Regions from separate parts of the Streptomyces sp. NBC_00385 genome, predicted to be linked through region 2. Evidence: predicted binding sites of a transcription regulator. Region 2 holds the regulator's gene; the other holds the start of a gene.
The links. The regulator HrcA, encoded in region 2, represses chaperone genes, less so after heat shock. The targets are predictions, from matches to a motif close to TTNGCACTCNGNNNNNCNGAGTGCNAA.
Positions count from the first base shown of each region.

Region 1: a site for HrcA is predicted at 1,324-1,350, ahead of groL (chaperonin GroEL). Genes of this name have one in related genera too.

Region 1 covers NZ_CP107951.1:3,785,172-3,793,096, reverse strand. Annotated here, with positions in the region: gene thrC (threonine synthase) at 1-173, shown strand, start outside; gene OG959_RS16625 (MoaD/ThiS family protein) at 215-493, shown strand; gene OG959_RS16620 (cold-shock protein) at 939-1,145, shown strand; gene groL (chaperonin GroEL) at 1,512-3,137, shown strand; gene OG959_RS16610 (alpha/beta hydrolase family protein) at 3,291-4,601, opposite strand; gene OG959_RS16605 (TetR/AcrR family transcriptional regulator) at 4,736-5,458, opposite strand; gene OG959_RS16600 (CocE/NonD family hydrolase) at 5,564-7,246, shown strand; gene OG959_RS16595 (DUF4232 domain-containing protein) at 7,338-7,925, opposite strand, start outside.
Region 2 covers NZ_CP107951.1:5,913,614-5,921,538, forward strand. Annotated here, with positions in the region: gene OG959_RS26410 (SpoIIE family protein phosphatase) at 1-1,575, shown strand, start outside; gene hemW (radical SAM family heme chaperone HemW) at 1,628-2,860, shown strand; gene OG959_RS26420 (DUF3097 domain-containing protein) at 3,049-3,873, opposite strand; gene OG959_RS26425 (MBL fold metallo-hydrolase) at 3,899-4,630, opposite strand; gene hrcA (heat-inducible transcriptional repressor HrcA) at 4,816-5,832, shown strand; gene dnaJ (molecular chaperone DnaJ) at 5,833-6,969, shown strand; gene OG959_RS26440 (nitronate monooxygenase) at 7,083-7,925, shown strand, end outside.

The DNA of each region.
Region 1 (7,925 bases), 2.1 Mb from region 2:
CGAAGAAGCTGATCGACGCCGGTCTGCTCGACCCGTCGCTCACCACCGTCGTCCTGAACACCGGTGACGGCCTCAAGACGCTGGACGCCGTGGCCGCCACCTCGCAGGTGAGCGCCACGATCCGCCCGAGCCTGGACGCCTTCCGCGCCGCGGGCCTCGCTGCCACCAGCTGAGAAGCTTCCGACCACCCGAGACTTCAGGAAGGGCACCCACCATGAGCGTCAAGGTCCGTATCCCCACCATCCTCCGCACCTACACGGGCGGCCAGGCCGAGGTCCCGGCCGAGGGCGCGACCCTCTCCCAGGTCATCGAGTCCCTGGAGAAGGACCACCCGGGCATCGCCGCCCGCGTCCTGGACGACCAGGGCAAGCTGCGCCGCTTCGTGAACGTGTACGTCAACGACGACGACGTGCGCTTCGAGGGCGGCCTGGACGCGGTCACCCCGGACGGCGCGGGCATCTCCATCATCCCGGCCGTCGCCGGCGGCTGCTGAGCCACGGCCCGGGCCTTTCGCGGCCACCGGGCCGACTTCACAGCGTGACCATGATTGCCCCCTCCGCAAGAGAAGCGGAGGGGGCAATTCTGCATGGTTGAGCGGGGTACAGTGAGGGAAGTCCCCTCCGCTGCCCGTGCCCCCCGCATATGAGAATGCGCCTGGCCACGACAAGAAGCAGCCAAAGTGTTCGAGCTCCTTGCGCCATAAGTCGCCTTTGCCTGGCCCGACTTGCCCTGGAATCTCATGAATTCCTCATATTCGGGCGATCGGTTCTGCTCAGAATTCTCGTCCGATTGACCTGTTGCAGAGGGCAGTTGGGCAGATACATTCGGCCGCGGTCGACGCGTTCCGGCGCACCCACCCTCTCCTGTCGGAGGGTGAGTTCTGACCCGGGCCCGCGAAGTGCGGTCCTGTGCAAGGGCCAGTAATAGGGGAGTTAGGCATGGCTCAGGGCACCGTCAAGTGGTTCAACGCGGAGAAGGGGTACGGCTTCATCGCGGTCGACGGTGGTGCGGATGTTTTCGTCCACTACAGCGCGATCCAGATGGACGGGTACCGCACCCTCGAAGAGGGTCAGCGAGTTGAATTCGAGATCTCGCAGGGCCAGAAGGGGCCGCAGGCGGACATGGTCAAGCTCGCCGTCGGCTGAGCCCGGCCGGGTTCGACGCAGTCGGTCGACGACACTACTCACGCACGGAGGGCCCGTACCCCACAGGTACGGGCCCTCCGCGCGTCCCGGGCCGCTCGTACCCACAGGTACGGGCCTTCGTGCGTCCCGGGCCGCTCGCGCCGTGCCCCTCGCCGCTGTCCACATCCCGAGGGGGAAGCTTGCACTCCCGGGGGTCGAGTGCTAATTATTGGCTTAGCACTCTCTGGGTGAGAGTGACAGAAACTTGGACCGGGCCGGTGAGGCCCGCAGGCCTCCGGGGCAAGGAACCGGCAGGCACGCAGGCCGTCCGTCGCGGGCGCCACTCGGTCCGGAGAAATCCACCCCTGTCCGGGAGGACCACTTCATATGGCCAAGATCATCGCCTTCGACGAGGAGGCCCGGCGCGGTCTTGAGCGCGGCATGAACCAGCTCGCCGACGCCGTCAAGGTCACCCTCGGCCCCAAGGGCCGCAACGTCGTCCTTGAGAAGAAGTGGGGCGCCCCCACGATCACCAACGATGGTGTTTCCATCGCCAAGGAGATCGAGCTGGAGGACCCGTACGAGAAGATCGGTGCGGAGCTGGTCAAGGAGGTCGCCAAGAAGACGGACGACGTCGCCGGCGACGGTACGACCACCGCCACCGTTCTCGCTCAGGCACTCGTCCGCGAGGGCCTTCGCAACGTGGCCGCGGGTGCGAACCCGATGGCTCTCAAGCGGGGCATCGAGAAGGCCGTCGAGGCCGTCTCCGCCGCCCTCCTGGAGCAGGCCAAGGACGTGGAGACCAAGGAGCAGATCGCTTCGACGGCCTCCATCTCCGCTGCCGACACCCAGATCGGCGAGCTCATCGCCGAGGCCATGGACAAGGTCGGCAAGGAAGGCGTCATCACCGTCGAGGAGTCCCAGACCTTCGGTCTGGAGCTCGAGCTCACGGAGGGCATGCGCTTCGACAAGGGCTACATCTCGGCGTACTTCGCCACGGACATGGAGCGCATGGAGTCGTCCCTGGACGACCCGTACATCCTGATCGTGAACTCGAAGATCAGCAACGTGAAGGACCTCCTTCCGCTGCTCGAGAAGGTCATGCAGTCCGGCAAGCCGCTGCTGATCATCGCCGAGGACGTCGAGGGCGAGGCCCTGTCGACCCTGGTCGTCAACAAGATCCGTGGCACCTTCAAGTCCGTCGCCGTCAAGGCTCCGGGCTTCGGTGACCGCCGCAAGGCCATGCTCGGCGACATCGCCATCCTCACCGGTGGCACCGTCATCTCCGAGGAGGTCGGCCTCAAGCTGGAGAACGCCGGTCTCGACCTGCTCGGCCGCGCCCGCAAGGTCGTCATCACCAAGGACGAGACGACGATCGTCGACGGCGCCGGTGACAGCGACCAGGTTCAGGGTCGCGTCAACCAGATCCGTGCCGAGATCGAGAACTCCGACTCGGACTACGACCGCGAGAAGCTCCAGGAGCGCCTCGCGAAGCTGGCCGGCGGCGTGGCCGTCATCAAGGCCGGTGCCGCGACCGAGGTCGAGCTCAAGGAGCGCAAGCACCGCATCGAGGACGCGGTGCGCAACGCCAAGGCCGCCGTCGAGGAGGGCATCGTCGCCGGTGGTGGCGTGGCTCTGCTCCAGGCCTCGGCCGTCTTCGAGAAGCTCGAGCTCTCGGGTGACGAGGCGACCGGCGCCAACGCCGTCAAGCTGGCGCTGGAGGCTCCGCTCAAGCAGATCGCCGTCAACGGTGGTCTCGAGGGTGGCGTCGTCGTCGAGAAGGTGCGCAACCTGCCGATCGGTCACGGCCTCAACGCCGCGACCGGCGAGTACGTCGACATGATCGCCGAGGGCATTCTCGACCCGGCGAAGGTCACGCGCTCCGCTCTGCAGAACGCCGCGTCCATCGCCGCGCTCTTCCTCACCACCGAGGCCGTCATCGCCGACAAGCCGGAGAAGGCCGCTGCCGGCGGCGCTCCGGGCGGCATGCCGGGCGGTGACATGGACTTCTGATCCTGACGGATCGGTAGCTCCCGCACAGCAGTACATGACACCGGCCCCCGGGGATTCGTCCCCGGGGGCCGGTGTCATGTCTGTGCTGGTCTAGGGCCTCTCGTTTGGATCAGGCCGGACCCCGCGAGCCCGGCATGATCCAGACGAAAGGCCCTAACTGCTGAACACCATCTCCGGGAACCGGTCCGACGGACCGTCCAGCAGGTGGTCGTCGTGGCCCCGCAGCCATCGCCCGAAGAACGACGTGACATACGCCCGCCCCGCAGCCGCCGCCCGGTCCGGCCGTACGGTCCCGACCGCCGCCGCCAGCCCGTCCCCGGGTTCCGCGCCCTGCCGTGCGAGCTGCGGCAGCAGCACCTGCGCGTCCGTGTACGAGGCGTGGCGCGAGCCGGTCAGCGTGACGTTCGCCTTCCAGCCGCGGGTGTTGCGCCAGAACGCCGCCCACGACGGCTGCTGCCGGTAGTCGCCCGACCCCTCGCTCTCCGTCCCCATCAGCAGCAGCGGCCGGTCGAGCCCCTCCAGCGCCACCGTGCTCAGCCGGCTGCCGTCCGGCAGCGCCCCGCCGACGTAGTCCATCTGCCCGTCCATGTTGATGCCCGCCCGGATCCGGCGGTCGTCGTGCATGGCCTGGGCCGCGGTGAAGCCGCCCGCGGAGTGGCCGAACATCCCGACACTCCGCAGATCGAGTACGTCCCCGAAGCGCGTCCGGTTCAGCTCCGGCAGCCGGTCGAGCACGAACCGCGTATCGGCCACCCGTACCGCCACGACCTTCCGCAGCAGGGCGCTGAGCGCGTCCGGGTCGGAGGGCGGGGCGCCGTCGAAGATCCGCATGGTGGCGAGCCGGCCGCCGGGGAACTCCACCTCGGTGGCCTCGTAGGTGTGGTCGACGGTGACGACGGCGTATCCGTGGCTCGCGAGGTCGTCCACCAGCGCGGTGTTCCAGGTGCGCGGGTCCCCGAGCCCGGGGGAGTAGAGGACGACGGGCAGCCGCCCGGCCCGGGGGTGCACGGGCGCGTCCTGCCGGGCATGGCTCAGCGTGGCGCCCCAGTCGACCGTCCCCGGCGCCATCCCCAGGTTCAGCGCGGCGGCGCCCTCCGGTCCGCCGAAGTGGGCGGCCGCGGCCGCCGGCATCTGGGGCACGCGGGGCGCGGAACCACCGGCCGCGGCCGGGTAGCGGACGCTGACCATGAGCTCGCGGTACGGGGAGGAGTCCGGCGCCCACGGGTCGGTCCGGCTGCGGTCGACGAGGCGGAGGGTGGTGGAGCCGACGCCGAACGGGCCGGTGGGGCGCGGGAGTCGCGCGGTCGGCAGATCGGCGCCGACGTGCCGCCCGCTCCCGGCCGCGACGGACGGTACGGCGGACGCGGCAAGCGCGGCTGTCGCGGCCAGCCCGGTCAGCAGCACCTGCCGACGGCCGTGGGTGCGTGTACGCGTGCGGGTGCTGGTGCGCGGGACTGCGGTCACTGGGACTCCCCGTTCGGGCGGCGCGGTGCTGCGGACGCCCCCACCATGCCCCGGCCGCGCCCACGGGCGCGTGATACCCGGGTGCTCAGTCGGCGGGTCGCACCCGCTACCCGGGTATGACGTGGGACCGCCGGTCAGCCCGCGTCGAGGCCGTCGACCAGGCGGTTCAGGAAGCGGGCGAACGTGGCGTCGGGGGTGACGGGGCGTCCGGCCGAGGCGAGGGCCTCGGCCAGTTCCGGGTGGTGGCCGTCCGCGGCGACGGCGGTGAGGTAGAGCACCTCCGCCGCGGCCCGGTCCGGCGACAGCGCGGCCTCGGCCTGCGCCACTTCATGGGCCACGTGCCCGGCCACGAACGCGGTGAGCTGGGCGAAGACCTCCAGCCGGGCGCCGCCGTCGAGGCCGCTGGGGCGCAGGGCGGCCAGGGCGTGTTCCAGGAACGAGAGGGTGCGGGGGCCGAGCGTCCGGCGGGCGGGCACGGCGGTGGACAGCCAGGGGTGGCGGAGCATGTGGTCGCGCTGGAGGTGCCCGATGGCCTTGAGGTCGGCGCGCCAGTCACCGGTGAGTGGCTCGGCCCCGGACAGTTCACCGTTGACGTGGTCGATCATCAGGTCCAGCAGCGTCTCCTTGTCGGGGGCGTAGCTGTAGAGCGACATGACGCCGGCGCCCACCTCCGCGGCGACCCGTCGCATGGTGACCGCGTCGATTCCCTCGGCGTCGGCCAGGGCGACGGCCGCCACCGTGATCGCCTCGCGGCTGAAGGCGGGCCGGCGTCCCCGGCGGGGCCGGTCCGGGTCGGGGGTCAGCCAGAGTTCTCGGGGGTCGACACCGGCGGCGCCGGGTCCCTCGGCACGGGTCACGATCCTGCTGTTCCCTTCCTCACTGCTGCGGCTCCTGTCTCGTTCATCCAAGCATCGTCTATTCTCGTACACAGTACGAGAATGAGTGAGCGACGGAGGCGAACGATGACATCACCCACGCACGACGCCCGGCCGAGGCATGCCTGGACGCCGTCGGCCGCGAAGCCGCCGCTGTCCGCGCGCATGATGCGCGCCACCTGGCGGGGGCTCCCGCCGAAGCGCCACCGGATCGGCTGGGAGCCGGGCCTCACCGTCCCCGCAGCCGACGGCAGTCCGCTGATCACGGACCACTACTTCCCCCGCGACGAGGGCGACTTCCCCACCCTCCTCGTGCGCTCGCCCTACGGGCGGGGCGTGCCCTGGTCCCCCCTGTACGGGATGCTCTTCGCCGAACAGGGCTTCCATGTGATCCTGCAGAGCTGCCGCGGCACGGGCGGCTCCGGCGGCACCTTCGACCTCTGGCGCAACGAGGCCGCCGACGGCCTCGCCGCGGTGAACTGGCTGCGCGAACAGCCCTGGTTCAACGGCACCCTGGGCACGGTCGGACCCAGCTACCTCGGCTACGTCCAGTGGGCCCTGGCCCTGGACCCGCCGCCGGAGCTGAAGGCCATGGTGGTCCAGGTCGGCCTGCACGACCCGTACGGCCTCTTCCACGCGGACGGCGCGCTGAAGCTGGAGAACGCGCTCCTCGTCGGCGCCGGAATGACGTACCAGCACCGCGGCATGGGCCCGTTCATCAAGGCGACCCTGCGGCTGAAGCGCCACCTGAAGGGCATCGTCGACGCCCGCCCGCTCAAGGGCGCCTACACGGCCGCGCTCGGCCAGGAGGTGCCCTGGCTGGACGACGTGATGACACACCCGGACGCGGACGACCCGTACTGGAAGGGCGCGTCGGCGGCCGAGGCCGCCGACCGTCCCGGCATCCCCACCGCCCTCATCACCGGCTGGCACGACGCCCTCGTCGACCAGACCTTCGCGCAGTACGCCCGGCTGCGCGCGTCGGGCGCCGAGACCGCCCTGCTCGCCGGCCCCTGGACCCACGCCTCCGCCCTGCAGCAGGGCTGGCCCGACGTGTTCGCCGAAAGCCTGGCCTGGCTCCGCGCCCACCTGTGCGACGACGCCTCGGAGCTGCGCCCCACCCCCGTACGCGTCCACACGGGCGGCGCGGACGCGGCGTGGCAGGACCTCGACACGTGGCCGCTCGACCCCGCCACCACCTCCTGGTTCCCGACCTCCGACGGCCACCTCACCCGGCAGCCGCCCACGGACACCGCCGCCCTGGCCACCTTCCGCCACGACCCCGACGACCCCACCCCCTCCCTCGGAGGCCCACTGCTCTCCCTTCCGGCCGGGGCCCGGGACAACAGCACGCTGGAGTCCCGCGACGACGTCCTCACGTTCACCGGCCCGGTCCTGACCGAGCCCGTCACGGTGCTGGGCGCGGTCTCCGCGCGGATCTCCGCATCCACGGACACCGGCCACGGGGACGTCTTCACCCGCCTGTGCGACGTGGACGCGGCGGGGCGCTCCACCAACATCTGTGACGGTTATGCCCAGTTGCGTACGGCGGGCGACGAACCGGCCCACTTCACGGTCCCGATGAGCTCCACGGCGTACCGCTTCGCCGCAGGCCACCGGATGCGCTGGCAGATCAGCGCGGGGGCGCACCCGCGCTATGCGAAGAACCCCGGGACGGGCGAATCCCGGGTGGAGGCACGGGAGTTCGTGCCGGTGCGGGTCACGGTCCACGCGGACTCCGCGCTGCTGCTCCCGCAGGGTGAGGAGTGAGAAGAGGAGTGCCGCGTTCGGCCCTCGACGCGGCGAAGGGCCGGCAGCCGACGGAGCTGCCGACCCCTTGCCGAGCCGTCGTTCGGAACGGTCAGAGCTGGTTGATCGGCCGCATGGCCAGGCCCTCGGTGCCGGCCCAGCCGTTCACCCGCGCCGCGTCGTCGTAGGAGACGGTGTGCAGACCGTCGGGCAGGTCGAAGGCGAGCTTCCCGCTGAGTTCGGTGCCCTCACCGGCGACCAGAGTGGCGTTGAACCGGGCGGACTGGTCGTACTCCGCCTCGCCGCCCTCGTCGTTGCCGAAGACGTACAGGCCGGCGTACGCCTTGCCGCCTGCCTCGACGACGAGGGGCTCGGTGTCCGGCTCTTCGAGCGTCTCGACGATCGAAGCGTCGTCGCCGGTTCCGAGCCGCACCAGCGGGGCTTCGTTGAGGACACACGGCGACGCGCTGCCGTTGGTGACCGTCAGCAGGAAGTGGCGGGGCGTCTCCCCGGCCGCGTCCTGAAGCTCGACCGTGGGGCGGAGATCGGTGACCGCGCAGTCCTGGTGGTCGGTGCCGTTGCCACCGCCGGTCTCGCCACTGTCCCCGGTCGAGTCGTCCCCGGCGCTGCTGCCGGACCCGGTCCCGGAGTCACTGGACGATGCGGTGCTCTTCGACGGGCCCTTCCCCGCCGAGGCGGA
Region 2 (7,925 bases):
CCGGCCCGTGCCGTACGCAGCGACGGCTCCGAGGGCGGCTTCGCGGGCGCGGCCGGACCCGGCGAGCCGGCCGAGTACGGGCGTGGCCTGGAACTCGTCGCCACCCTCGCCGAACGCTGGGGCATCACCTACCGCACCGGCCTCAAGACCGTCTGGGCCCGGCTCCCCGTCGACGACTGGAACCCGTTCCCCGACGCCCGCCCGGAGCCCGGATTCCAGGAGGGGCTGCGCGCTGCCGAACTGCTCGCCCCCACCGCACGCCGCGCCCTGCGCGACGACGCCGACTGGGCGGGCCGCGGCGCACTGTCGTTCCTCGCCGAGGCCTCCGACCTGCTGGCCGGTCAGCTGGACGAGGACATCGTGGCCGCGCTCGCCGGACAGTTACTCGTGCCCCGGCTCGCCGACTGGTGCGCGATCTGGCTGGAGCCCGAAACCCCGGGCCGCGCGGCCGTCCCCCGCCTCGCCAAGGTCTGGCACGTCGACGAGACCCGCATCCAGCCGCTGCGCACCCTGCTGGAGGGCGACCCGCTCCGCCTCCCCGAGCGGGTCGGCACCGGACCCGTGTCGATCCCGTGGCCCGGCAGCGCGGAGGACGGCGGGCAGCCGGACGGGCTCGAAGGCGTCGCGCTCGCCTACCGGATCACCTCGGGCGGCCGCACCCTCGGAGCCGTACTCCTCGGCCGCGAGGGCATCGCCCGCGTCCCCGACGAGGTCACCGCCCTGATCGAGGACTTCGTACGCAGGGTCGGCCTCGCCGTCGGCGCGGCCCGCGCCTACACCCGGCAGGCCACCATCAGCCGCATCCTCCAGCGCGGACTGCTGCCCAGCAAGGTCGCCGACATACCGGGCGTCGTCAGCTCCCTCGTCTACGAGCCCAGCGACGACGGGGTGGTCGGGGGTGACTTCTACGACATCTTCCCGTGCCCCAACGATCGCTGGTGCTTCGTCCTCGGCGACGTCCAGGGCAGCGGCCCCGAGGCCGCCGTCGTCACCGGGCTCGCCCGCCCCTGGCTGCGGCTGCTGGCCCGGGAGGGGTTCCAGGCCGACGAGGTCCTGGTCCGCCTCAACCGGCTGCTCCTCGACGACGCGATGGAGGCCGCCGAGGCGGCCGCGCTCATGGTCGCCGCCGCCGGCGGCCAGCACTCGGCGGACAGCGGACAGTCCCGGTTCCTCTCCCTGCTGTACGGGGAGCTCGTCCCGCTGCCCGGCGGCGGCGCCCGCTGCACCCTGGTCAGCGCCGGGCACCCGCTGCCGCTGCTGCTGCGCCCCGACGGCACGGTGCGGCCGGCCGCCGAACCGCAACTGCTCCTCGGCGTCATGGACGACGCCGTCTACGAGACCCAGAGCTTCGACCTGGCGCCCGGCGACAGCCTGCTCTGCGTCACCGACGGGGTGACGGAGCGGCGCTCGGGGCCGCTGATGTTCGACGACGAGGACGGGCTGGCACAGGCGCTCTCCGGGTGCGCCGGGCTGAGTGCCGAAGGGATCGCGGACCGCATCAAGCACGCCGTGCACGCCTTCGCGGAGCGCCCGCCGGACGACGACCTGGCGCTGCTGGTCCTCCAGGCCGAGTAGGCACGCACGCGTGTGGCGTCCGGCTGCCGGGCGGCGCGCGACAATGGACGGTATGCCTTCCGTACTGCCCGATGGTGAGCCCGTGCCCGACGACGGGGCGCTGCCCCGCCATGCCCTGGAAGGCGCCGCAGAACGCCCGCTCGGCTTCTACCTCCACGTGCCGTACTGCGCGACCCGCTGCGGCTACTGCGACTTCAACACCTACACCGCGACCGAGCTGCGCGGCTCCGGCGGTGCGCTGGCCTCCCGCGACAACTACGCCTCGCACCTCATCGGCGAGGTCCGCCAGGCCCGCAAGGTCCTCGGCGACGACCCGCGCCAGGTCCGCACGGTCTTCGTCGGAGGCGGCACGCCGACGCTGCTGGCCGCCGCCGACCTGGTCCGGATGCTGGCCGCGATCCGGGAGGAGTTCGGCCTCGCGGACGACGCCGAGATCACCACCGAGGCCAACCCGGAGTCGGTCGGCCCGGACTACCTGGCCGAGCTGCGCGAGGGCGGCTTCAACCGGATCTCCTTCGGGATGCAGAGCGCCCGGCAGCACGTTCTGAAGATCCTCGACCGCACCCACACCCCCGGCCGGCCCGAGGCGTGTGTCGCCGAGGCGAGGGCGGCCGGCTTCGAGCACGTCAACCTCGACCTGATCTACGGCACCCCGGGCGAGTCCGACGACGACTGGCGCGCCTCCCTCGACGCGGCGATCGGCGCCGGGCCCGACCATGTGTCGGCGTACGCCCTGATCGTCGAGGAGGGCACCCAGCTGGCCCGCCGGATCAAGCGCGGCGAGATCCCGATGACGGACGACGACGCGCACGCCGACCGGTACCTCATCGCGGACGAGGCGATGGCCGCGGCCGGCTTCTCCTGGTACGAGGTGTCGAACTGGGCCCGGACACCGGAGGGACGCTGCCTGCACAACGAGCTGTACTGGCGCGGAGCCGACTGGTGGGGTGCAGGGCCCGGCGCGCACAGTCACGTCGGTGGCGTGCGCTGGTGGAACGTGAAGCACCCGGGGGCGTACGCGCAGGCGCTGGCCGAGGGGCGCTCGCCCGGCGCGGGCCGCGAGATCCTCTCCGCGGAGGACCGGCGCGTCGAGCGCATCCTGCTGGAGCTGCGCCTCGTCGACGGCTGCCCGCTGTCGCTGCTCGCCCCGGCGGGGCTTGCGGCGGCGGGGCGAGCGGTGTCGGACGGGCTGCTGGAGCGGGGGCCGTACGGGGAGGGGCGGGCGGTGCTGACCCTGCGGGGGCGGTTGTTGGCGGATGCGGTGGTGCGGGACCTGGTGGACTGAGGGGGGAGGGGGTGCGGGGCCGCGTGTCGCGTGGCGGGGTGGCGCCTGCGGCGGGCCTGTTCCCCTCCCCGCCCCTTCCCGTAACCGGGGCTCCGCCCCGGACCCCGCTCCTCAAACGCCGGAGGGGCTGGAGAGGCTCGGAGGGGCTGGAGAGGGTCGGAGGGGCTGGAGGACCCGGGCCACGTTCCTCAGGTGGTGGCGGGGGCCGTCACGAAGTCGATCAGTTCCTCCACCCGGCCCAGCAGCTCCGGCTCCAGGTCCCGGTAGGAGCGGACCGTGGACAGGATCCGCTGCCAGGCCGCCCCCGTGTTCTCCGGCCATCCCAGCGACCGGCACACGCCCGTCTTCCAGTCCTGGCCGCGCGGCACCACCGGCCAGCCGGGGATCCCGACGGACGACGGCTTCACGGCCTCCCACACGTCGATGTACGGGTGGCCGACCACCAGTACGTTCCCGTCCGAGATCTGTGCCGCGATCCGGGACTCCTTGGAACCCGGTACGAGATGGTCGACCAGCACCCCGAGCCGCGCGTCCGGGCCCGGTGAGAACTCGCGCACGATCGCGGGCAGGTCGTCGATGCCCTCCAGGTACTCCACGACCACGCCCTCGATGCGCAGGTCGTCGCCCCAGACCCGCTCCACCAGCTCGGCGTCGTGCCGGCCCTCCACGTAGATGCGTCCGGCCCGCGCCACCCGGGCCCGCGCGCCGGGTACGGCCACCGAGCCGGAGGCCGTACGGGCGGGCCGGGCCGGGCCGCCCGCCGAAGGGCGCACCAGCGTGACGACCCGGCCCTCCAGCAGGAAGCCGCGTGGTGTCATCGGGAAGACCCGGTGCTTGCCGAAGCGGTCCTCCAGGGTCACCGTCGGGCCCTCGGCCGTCTTCTCGCACCGGATCACCGCACCGCAGAAGCCCGTGACGGCCTCCTCGACGACCAGATCCGGATCGGCGGGCACCTCGGGAGCGGGGGCGGACTTCTTCCACGGCGGGGTCAGGTCCGGCTGGTAGCTGCGCATCGGACGACGATAAGGCGGGAGCGGCTCACGACACGCCGAACCGGGCAGCCAGCTGATCGCGCTGTTCCCGTACGAACGCGGCGTCCACCACGGCCCCGTGCCCCGGCACGTACAGCGCGTCCTCGCCGCCCAGCTCCAGCAGCCGGTCCAGCGCCGCCGGCCAGCGCGCCGGGAACGCGTCCGGGCCCGCCTGCGGTTCACCGGACTCCTCGACCAGGTCGCCGCAGAACACCACCGCGTGCGAGCCGGAGAGACCGGGGACCAGCACCGCGAGATCGTGGCCGCTGTGCCCCGGGCCCGCGTTCACGAGCAGCACCTCACGCCCGCCGCCCAGGTCGAGCGTCCATTCGGCGCGCACCTCGTGATGCGGCGCCACCAGCACGTCGGCGGACTCGGCCGCGTCGTGCTCGGGCAGACCGTGCCGCACCGCGTCGGCATGCAGCTCGTCCGCCCCGCGCCCCAGCAGTCCTGCCATGCCCCCGGCGCCGTACACCTGCGCCCCGGCGAAGGCCGCCGTGCCCAGCACATGATCGAAATGGGGGTGGCTGAGTGCGATATGCGTCACCCTCCGGCCCAGCAGGGCCTGCGCCTGGCCGCGGACTTCGGCCGCTTCACGGAGTGACGACCCGGTGTCGCAGAGCAGCACGCCGTCCGTCCCCGCCACCAGGGCGACCGTTGCATCCCACACCGGAAGGCGTCGCCGGCCCATTCCGTGTCCGAGTCGCTCCCAGCCGAACTCTTCCCAAGAGGCGTCCATACAGCGACGCTATCGGCAACGACCTGCGCAGTCTCGCGGTAGCGTGGCCGGTCGCCCTTGCTAGGGGGCTACCCCGTCGCCGTACACTGGCCGGGGGATTGCTGGCACTCGTACGCACAGAGTGCCAGGGACAGACCCGGGAACGGCCCGAGAACCACCGAGGTACACAGCTGGAGGTGTGCGCGATGCTCAGCGAACGCAGACTCGAAGTGCTGCGCGCCATCGTCCAGGACTATGTCGGCACCGAGGAGCCCGTCGGCTCCAAGGCGCTCACGGAGCGGCACAAGCTGGGGGTCTCCCCGGCCACCGTCCGTAACGACATGGCGGTGCTGGAGGACGAGGGCTTCATCGCCCAGCCGCACACCAGCGCGGGACGCATCCCGACGGACAAGGGTTACCGGCTCTTCGTCGACAAGCTCGCGGGCGTCAAGCCCCTGTCGTCGCCGGAGCGCCGTGCCATTCAGAATTTCCTCGACGGCGCGGTCGACCTCGACGATGTCGTGGGACGTACCGTACGGCTGCTCGCGCAGCTGACCCGGCAGGTCGCCGTCGTGCAGTACCCCTCGCTGACCCGCTCGACGGTGCGGCACGTGGAACTGCTGTCCCTGGCCCCCGCCCGGCTGATGCTCGTGCTGATCACGGACACCGGCCGGGTCGAACAGCGGCTGGTCGACTGCCCCGCGCCGTTCGGTGAGACCTCTCTCGCCGATCTGCGGGCCCGGCTCAACAGCCGGGTCGTGGGACGCCGTTTCGCGGACGTTCCGCAACTGGTGCAGGACCTGCCGGAATCCTTCGAGAGCGAGGACCGGGGAACCGTGTCCACCGTGCTCTCGATCCTCCTCGAATGCCTCGTCGAGGAGACGGAGGAGCGGCTGATGATCGGCGGCACCTCCAACCTCACCCGTTTCGGGCACGACTTCCCTGTGATGATCCGGCCGGTGCTGGAGGCATTGGAGGAGCAGGTCGTGCTGCTGAAGCTGCTCGGTGAGGCCAAGGACTCGGGCATGACCGTACGTATCGGGCACGAGAACGCCCACGAGGGGCTCAACTCCACGTCCGTCGTCGCGGTCGGCTACGGTTCGGGCGACGAGGCAGTCGCCAAACTCGGCGTGGTCGGACCGACCCGCATGGACTACCCCGGAACGATGGGAGCGGTACGCGCAGTGGCACGTTACGTCGGACAGATCCTGGCGGAGTCGTAAGTGGCCACGGACTACTACGCCGTACTCGGCGTGCGCCGCGACGCTTCGCAGGACGAGATCAAGAAGGCTTTCCGGAGGCTCGCCCGCGAGCTGCACCCGGATGTGAACCCCGATCCGAAGACCCAGGAGCGGTTCAAGGAGATCAACGCCGCTTACGAGGTGTTGTCGGACGCTCAGAAGAAGCAGGTCTACGACCTCGGCGGCGACCCGCTGTCCGCCTCCGGAGGCGGTGGCGCGGGCGGATTCGGACAAGGCGGCTTCGGCAACTTCTCCGACATCATGGACGCGTTCTTCGGCACGGCGTCGCAGCGCGGACCCCGTTCGCGCACCCGCCGCGGGCAGGACGCCATGATCCGGCTGGAGATCGACCTCTCCGAGTCGGCCTTCGGTACGACCAAGGACATCCAGGTCGACACGGCCGTCGTCTGTACGACCTGTAGTGGCGAGGGTGCCGCACCCGGCACCTCCGCCCAGACCTGTGACATGTGCCGCGGCCGCGGCGAGGTCTCCCAGGTCACCCGGTCGTTCCTCGGCCAGGTCATGACCTCGCGGCCCTGCCCCCAGTGCCAGGGCTTCGGTACGGTCGTGCCGACGCCGTGCCCGGAGTGCGCCGGTGACGGCCGGATCCGCTCAAGGCGCACGCTCACCGTGAAGATCCCCGCCGGTGTCGACAACGGCACCCGCATCCAGCTCGCGGGCGAGGGCGAGGTCGGCCCCGGTGGCGGCCCCGCCGGCGATCTCTACGTCGAGATCCACGAGCTGCCGCACGCCGTGTTCCAGCGGCGCGGCGACGATCTGCACTGCACGGTCACCATCCCCATGACGGCGGCGGCCCTCGGCACCAAGGTGCCGCTGGAGACGCTCGACGGACTGGAGGAGGTCGACATCCGGCCGGGCACCCAGTCCGGCCAGTCCGTCCCGCTGCACGGGCGCGGCATCACGCACCTGCGCGGCGGCGGTCGCGGCGACCTCATCGTGCACGTCGAGGTGATGACCCCGACCAAGATGGACCCGGAGCAGGAGCGCCTGCTGCGCGAGCTGTCGAAGCTGCGCGGCGAGGAGCGGCCCACCGGGCAGTTCCAGCCCGGGCAGCAGGGTCTGTTCTCGCGGCTGAAGGACGCGTTCAACGGCCGCTAGATCCATGCGACGATGCGGTACGGGCCCGGTTTCCGGGCCCGTACCGCATTGCGGACAAAACGTTGCAGCGGGGTGCGCATCACGGGGCAGGGGCGACATGACACGATGCGGTCATGTCATCCGCGTTGACCGATCTCTGCCGGTTTCCGATCGTGCAGGCCCCGATGGCGGGCGGACCCTCCTGTCCGCAGCTCGTCGCGGCCGTCGCCGAGGCCGGCGGGCTCGGCTTCCTGGCCGCCGGGTACAAGACCGCGGACGGCATGTACAACGAGATCAAACAGGTCCGCGGGCTCACCGGTCAGCCCTTCGGCGTCAACCTCTTCATGCCGCAGCCGAACCTCGCCGACCCGGCCGCCATCGAGGTGTACCGGCACCAGCTCGCGGGCGAGACCTCCTGGTACGAGACCCCGCTCGGTGACACCGACGGCTGCGGCGACGACGGCTACGAGGCCAAGCTCGCCATCCTGCTGGAGGACCCGGTCCCGGTCGTCTCCTTCACCTTCGGCTGCCCCTCCCGCGACACCCTCGACGCGTTCGCCGCGGCGGGCACGTACACCGTCGTCACGGTCACCTCGCCCGAGGAGGCCCAGGCCGCCCAGTGGGCGGGCGCCGACGCCGTCTGCGCCCAGGGCGTCGAGGCGGGCGGCCACCAGTCCACGTTCCGCGACGACCCGCAGGCCGACGGCTCCGGAACCGGGCTGCTCTGCCTGGTGGCCCAGGTCCGCGAGACCGTGCAGATACCGGTCATCGCCGCGGGCGGCCTGATGCGCGGCTCCCAGATCGCCGCGGTACTGGCGGCGGGCGCCGATGCCGCCCAGCTCGGCACCGCCTTCCTGGTCTGCCCCGAATCGGGCGCCCATCTGCTGCACAAGCAGGCACTGACCAACCCGCTCTTCGTCCGCACCACCCTGACCCGGGCCTTCTCCGGCCGTCCGGCCCGCGGCCTGGTCAACCGC